Linked DNA regions of Gimesia maris. The protein of the gene in region 1 binds, or shares a complex with, the protein of each later gene. Links are inferred from orthologs where the notes say so. Each region holds a gene or a part of one and is shown on either strand. Other genes may lie near its edges. The genes, in order: GmarT_RS08395 and lpxA.

Region 1 (3,304 bases):
CGCGAGTTGATCGATGCGGCTCCCGAGCTCAAAATCATCGCCCGGGCCGGCGCAGGTCTGGATAATGTCGACACAGAATATGCTCATGAAAAAGGGATCGTGGTCTGCTTTACTCCGGATGCCAATTCGCTCTCAGTAGCAGAACTCACTATCGGGCTGATGCTGGCATTGATGCGAAAAATTCCGGAAGCCCGTCAGGATACCCTGACAGGAGGCTGGAACCGACTTAAATTCACCGGCACTGAACTTTATGGCAAGTCATTCGGACTGATCGGCTTGGGACGCATTGGTTCTTTCACTGCGACACGCGCAAAAGCATTCGGAATGAACATCCTTGCCGCCGACCCGTTTCTCAAAGCGGATGCTCCACAGCTCAAAAAGCTCAATGCCACCCTGCTCTCCCTCGATGATCTGCTGGCTGAGTCAGATGTTGTTTCCTGCCACAGCCCGCTGACCCCCGATACACGCAAGATGCTGACTTATCAGCATTTCAGAAAGATGAAACCGGATGCCTTTTTCATCAACACCTCGCGCGGGGAAGTCGTCGATGAACGCGGACTGACCCAGGCATTGCTCGAGCATAAACTGGCAGGAGCAGCTTTGGATGTCCGGGAAACCGAGCCCCCCAAACAGAGCCCCTTGAACCAGATGGAAAATGTGATCTTAACCCCTCACATCGCGGCGTTTACTGTCGAAGCACAGGACCGAGTGGTCGATTCGGTCTGCGAAGACGTCCGGCTGGTGTTGAGTGGAAAAAAAGCAATCAATGTTTTTGAACCTTAGTCTGAGAGACACAGCCTGATGCAGAACGAACTCAAAGAAGACAAATGGTATCACGGCATTTCGCGTTACCAGTGGCTCGTTTTGACGATCGCTTCCCTGGGCTGGGTCTTTGATGTCTTCGAAGGACAGATCTTCGTTGCCAGCATGAACGAAGCCATGCCTTCACTGGTTCCTGAAGGGACAACAAAAGGAACCATTTCCGAATATAATGCCATCACCTTTAGTGCATTTCTGATTGGTGGGGCACTGGGTGGAATTTTATTTGGTGCACTCAGCGACCGGATTGGTCGTAAAAAAACAATGTCTCTCACAATTTTGTTTTATTCATTATTTACCTGTTTATCAGCATTTTCACAGGACTGGTGGCAATTTGCGGGGTTTCGTTTTCTGGTAGCGCTCGGGGTCGGAGGTGAGTGGGCAGTCGCGAGTACCCTCGTTGCCGAATCGTTTCCTCCCAAAGCTCGCGCTAGAGTCGGCAGTATTTTCCATGCATCCAGTGTTCTGGGAACCTATCTCGCGATTCTGGCGGGAGCATTTATTATCGGTAATGAGAGCATTCAGCAGTATGCTGAAGATGCAGGGTACCCTTCACTGCCCTGGCGTATCGGCTTTGCCCTGGGTGTCGTGCCCTCCTTTTTGATTATCTGGATTCGCCGCTCCTTAAAGGAACCAGAATCTTGGCAGAATGCACAAAACGCTGCTAAAAGCGACTCCAGCAAACAGATGGGAAGTATCCTCAATCTTTTCAGTTCGCCATACCTGAAGAGTACATGTATTGGAATCATATTGGCATCTATTGGGTTCGCGACTTTTTGGGGCGTTCACATTTATGGTAAGGATGCATTCTTGAAAACAATCGAGTCGGAATATGTTGCTGAATTCAAAGCAAATGAACCAACGGTCACACAAGAGGAGATTGAGGTATATCTGGATTCAATTAAGGCGACATTAAAAAAATGGGAAATGCTGGGGATGTTCTTAACGACAACCGGCGGGGGTTTAGGTCTATTAGCCTTTGGGCCACTTTGTGAATGGCTGGGACGAAGATGGGCGTTTTTTCTGTTTCATATTGGCGGGCTAATCAGCACGTATCTATTATTTCAGTTGTTCAATAATTCCATTGTGATCGGATGTTTCTTACCGGTGTTTGGTTTTCTGACGCTCGGTATGCATGCGGGATATGCCATTTACTTCCCCGAACTTTATCCAACCCGTCTCAGATCTACGGGCGCTGGTACCTGTTTCAATGGGGGCCGCATTTTAGCTGCCCCGATTCTGCTTCTTGCTGGCTGGATGCAAAGTCAAAAAGTAGGTTTCACATTAGCGCAAACGGCAACGATACTAAGCTTGCTCTACATCGTTGGTGCCATCCTGCCCTTCTTTGCGAAAGAGACCAGAGGCAGCGCTCTGATGGAATAACTTTTCCCGCCGCGTTCACCCCCGCTTTCTCGAGTCATCAGTAAAATCTTGACTCATATTGACTTGTTCATAATCATGATGTTTTCTGATCCACAGCTGTGGTTTTTTGTCCTGGCTGTCATTTTTCTGTCTGCATTCATCCAGGGAATTATCGGTTTTGGATATGCCATCGTCGCGATGGCGGTTCTTCCCTTAATGCTGGATTTTCGCGAAGCCAATCTCCTGGTTGCTTTGAGCATCGTATTACCCGTGATCTGGATCTTCTGGGCCTATCGGAAGCATTCGAATTTTAAAGTGCTGCTGGGAGCAATTGCTGGTTCCCTGGTAGGATTGCCTCTGGGGCTGCTGATGTTTACCGTGATTGACCTGGATTACCTGGTGCGTGGGACCGGACTGGTGATCCTGCTGATTGTGATCGATGGTTTTTTCCAGAAACCCGTTCAGACAGAATCCGGCCCCCAACAGGCCTCCCCAATCTGGAGTACGTTTGCCGGCTTCTGCAGCGGCTTCCTGGCCGGCTCAACCAGTATTGCCGGTCCACCGATTGTGATTTATGCCATCCGCCAACCCTGGACACAGGACCAATACAAGGGATTTATATTTGGGTTTTTCATCCTGATCTCGATCACACGTGTCATAGGTTTGTCGCTAATGGGACTGGTCACCACGCCTGTGATCCTGACATCCGCCATTGCGATTCCGTTTGTGATCACAGGCATGGCGCTGGGCACTTTGATCGGCCCCCGGATTAATCCTGTGATTTTCAAACGCTGCCTGCTGATGTTACTCGCAGTCAGTTCGCTGTATATGGTCATTCAGGGAAGCGCCGACGAGAAAGAGCTGAAACCAGAGTTGTCCGCTCGTACCACTCCCTCCACAAGCATTGCCCAGTAGCGAAACTAATCTGACCGTGCTTCCCATTCCTGTATCCACTCGAGAACCTGCAGTTGTTCTGTCAGCCAGTCATCACCTTCAGTTAATTGCCGGGCCACCAGCGGCAATTCCTGAACGGTGTCCACATCACTCAACTCAGGCAGCAGGTGGATTTCACCCAGATCCTGAATCTGTTCCCGAAGTGCCCTTGTGGTGTCCTCGACACTGT
Region 2 (3,175 bases), 1.4 Mb from region 1 along the record:
ACTGTCTGTTCTGGATTACCTGAACCGCAGCTATAAGCCTAAAGGGACCGCTACTGGCCCTAAAACCAGCACTCAGCGTTAAGCTGAATGCGGTGTAAGCACTCTCTTGGATGCAGTGCAGGTACTTCTGCCTGCCTGCATCCTTTTTGTGATTTTTCCAGGCACCTGCCAGTAGACCGTCAGCGAAGGAGTAGGCAATGCGAACTCGTAACCAGAGAACGCTGGCCAGATCATTACAGTGTTCCGGGGTGGGAATTTTTACGAACAGCGATGTGAAAATTCGCTTCTGTCCTGCCCCTGAAAATCATGGGATTCAGTTTGTACGAACTGATCTGGCTGGTTCAAAGCCGATCCCCGCAATTATTGAAAATGCCGTCTTTAAGCAGAGACGAACTGCCATCGAATTTAAGGGTGTCTCGGTCGAAATGATCGAGCATGTGATGGCGGCGTTAGCGGGGCTGCAGATTGATAATTGTCGCGTTGAAATCAATGCACCGGAAGCGCCCTGTTTTGATGGTTCCTCACGGGAGCTTTCAGAAGAACTGCTGGAAGCGGGCATTGTCGAGCAGCCTTTTCAACGAAAACTGATCCGGGTTGAACAGCCGGTGACAGTCGAGGATGAATCGGGAAGTTTTATTCAGGCCAAGCCATTAAACCGTTCTGTAATGGCAATTGGATATTATCTGAATTACGGAGACGATTCTCCCGTGTCTCCCCAGTGTCTGACACTGGAAATCAATCCTGAAACCTGGATGAGTCAACTCGCCTTTTCTCGAACATTTGTTCTGGAGCAGGAAGTGGAAGCCATGCAGGCGCTGGGGTTTGGTCAGAAACTGTCTGCCAGAGACCTGCTGGTACTGGGAGCAGAGGGCCCGATTGATAATGAATTACGAACCTTAGACGAATGCGTGCGTCACAAAATTCTGGACTGCCTGGGCGACTTTGCGTTAATTGGTTGTGATCTGCAGGGGTATTTCTGTGCTCATCAGTCCGGACACGCTTTAAACCGCGAGTTAATCAAACAAATAAAAGCAACACATGTATCTGCCCGGTCTGACAGTACCTGGAAGGTTGCCTGAAAATTCCCATTTCGGTTGCTTACGGGCAACTTCCAATTTACGTTCTGGTAAGTCGTTGACTGCAGACTTTTTAGGATGTCGAAAATGCCGACAAAAATTTCAAATCTATCCTATGTCGATCCCCAGGCTGAAATCGGGGAAGATGTTACTATCGGGCCTTTCTGTTATATCGGACCACATGTCACCATTGGAAATGGGACGGTACTGGACAGTCATGTTTCCATTACGGGTCATACCACAGTTGGTGAACGCAATCGATTTTTCCCGACAGCAGTAATCGGCAGCGAACCTCAGGACGCTGGATACACCGGAGCTCCTACAACTGTTGTGATTGGAGACGACAACCTGTTTCGTGAAGGTTGTACCATTCATCGTGGAGCCGAAAAAGAAGATCACTGTACCCGCATCGGAAATCGAAACACCTTTCTCTGCAACGCACATGTGGCACACAACTGCCGTATTTTTAACGATGTCACACTGGTCAATGGAGTTTTACTGGGCGGTCATGTCCACGTCCATGACCGGGCCATTGTGTCGGGTAATACAGTCGTGCATCAGTTCTGTACGATCGGGACCCTGGCTTTTATCAGTGGATCTGCCCGTACTACAACTGATGTGCCCCCTTACATGATCTGTACCGGATCCGATGATTTTCGCGTGAGAACCGTGAACCTGGTCGGCATGCTACGTGCAGGGATTTCAGAGAGTTCGGTTGCCGTCATTCGTCGGGCACACCGACTGTTTTATCGTAAGAATAAAAAACTGGAAGAAGTCCGCGAGATTTTCAGTCAGGAACTGGAAGGAGTGATTCCGATGGCTTTACAAACCCTGTTTGATCACTTTCAGGGAATTCAAGGCAGTAAAGCAGGGCGGGGTCGTGAAGCAGCCGCTCGAAGTGCAAAATTCAACTCGGAAACAAATAATCAGGAAACAACACGGAGAGCAGCATGAGTTCATTGAATGTAGCCGTTGTCGGAGTCGGTGCGCTGGGACGTCATCACGCACGAATTCTGGCAGGCCTGGAAGGCGTCAATCTGTGTGCGGTCGCTGATACCAATCCGGTGCAGGGACAGGCCATTGCAGAGCAGCATGGCAGTCGCTGGGTTGCTGATTACCGGGAACTCTATGAGGGGGTGGATGCCGTTTCTCTGGCAGTCCCCACACACGCGCATCTGGCGATTGCCAGTGAATTCCTGTCACGACAGATTCCGGTTCTGGTTGAAAAGCCGATTGCCTGTAATCTGAAAGAAGCAGAAGAACTGGTGCGAATTGCCGAAGCTCACAGAACATTACTGCAGGTCGGTCATGTGGAACGCTTTAATCCCGCGACACAGGCTGCCTTTGATCGCTGTCCGAATCCGCGATTCATTCGCAGTGAACGGGTCAGCCCATATACCTTCCGCTCAACAGACATAGGCGTGATTCACGATCTGCTGATTCACGATATCGACCTGGTACTCTCCGTTGTGAAATCGGCTGTTAAAAGTGTGGAAGCGTTTGGGGTCTCTGTCATGGGCGAACATGAAGACGCCGTGCAGGCACGTTTGCGATTTCAGAATGGCTGTATTGCGGATCTGACTGCAAGCCGGATCTCGCCTTCAGCGAAGCGGGCGATGCAACTCTGGGGCGCTGCCGGGTGTGTCAGCGTTGATTTTACCAGTCGTGAAGTCACCGCCTATCGTCCTTCCGAAACGTTATTATATGGAACACCTCCCCTCGAGCGGGCCCGGAAAGCAGGTGCCAACCTGGAAGCATTAAAGCAGGATGTATTCGGAACGTTTCTGAAAGTGGAGACCCCCGAAGTTTCAGCAGCCGATGCTTTGACGGCGGAACTGGCCAGTTTTGTCGAAGCGATTCAGACCGGCTCGGCACCGCTGGTGGGTGGCATTCAGGCTCTGCAGGCAATGCAGGTTGCAGAGCAGGTGCTGGCAGCAGTGAATGAGCACGAATGGGATGGAAGTCAGCAGGGCGCTGTCGGGCCGTTCATCCAGTTCCCAACAGAAGAACGCCGACTGGCCGGTTAAGCAGCCAGTCAGCGTGTTGTGTCTCACCTGAAATATCAGAGTCGGTTTTATTTCAGGTCTTTGAGGGCGGCG

The links.
Region 2: the proteins of GmarT_RS08395 (region 1) and lpxA are in contact, whole or in part, in a crystal structure (PDB 4J09), measured with the Escherichia coli proteins. The link is inferred for Gimesia maris from one-to-one orthologs.

What each region holds. Positions count from the first base shown.
Region 1 is NZ_CP042910.1:2,216,385-2,219,688, reverse strand. Bases 87-3,064 are described here. They hold GmarT_RS08395 (MFS transporter), read left to right. Parts: upstream 87-927; coding sequence 928-2,202; downstream 2,203-3,064. Other genes in these bases: GmarT_RS08390 (sulfite exporter TauE/SafE family protein), read left to right, coding at 2,278-3,064; GmarT_RS08400 (hydroxyacid dehydrogenase), read left to right, coding at 87-783. Also shown: more of GmarT_RS08400, read left to right, coding at 1-86; more of GmarT_RS08390, read left to right, coding at 3,065-3,096; GmarT_RS08385 (TIGR04282 family arsenosugar biosynthesis glycosyltransferase), read right to left, coding at 3,102-3,304. UniProt on the Escherichia coli protein: Probably transports across the inner membrane the two dehydrated forms of N-acetylneuraminate (Neu5Ac), 2,7-anhydro-N-acetylneuraminate (2,7-AN) and 2-deoxy-2,3-didehydro-N-acetylneuraminate (2,3-EN).
Region 2 is NZ_CP042910.1:789,184-792,358, forward strand. The notes cover bases 248-3,096. They hold lpxA (acyl-ACP--UDP-N-acetylglucosamine O-acyltransferase), read left to right. Parts: upstream 248-1,163; coding sequence 1,164-2,030; downstream 2,031-3,096. Other genes in these bases: lpxC (UDP-3-O-acyl-N-acetylglucosamine deacetylase), read left to right, coding at 248-1,079; GmarT_RS02975 (Gfo/Idh/MocA family protein), read left to right, coding at 2,027-3,096. Also shown: GmarT_RS02960 (OmpH/Skp family outer membrane protein), read left to right, coding at 1-82; more of lpxC, read left to right, coding at 198-247; more of GmarT_RS02975, read left to right, coding at 3,097-3,103; bcp (thioredoxin-dependent thiol peroxidase), read right to left, coding at 3,151-3,175.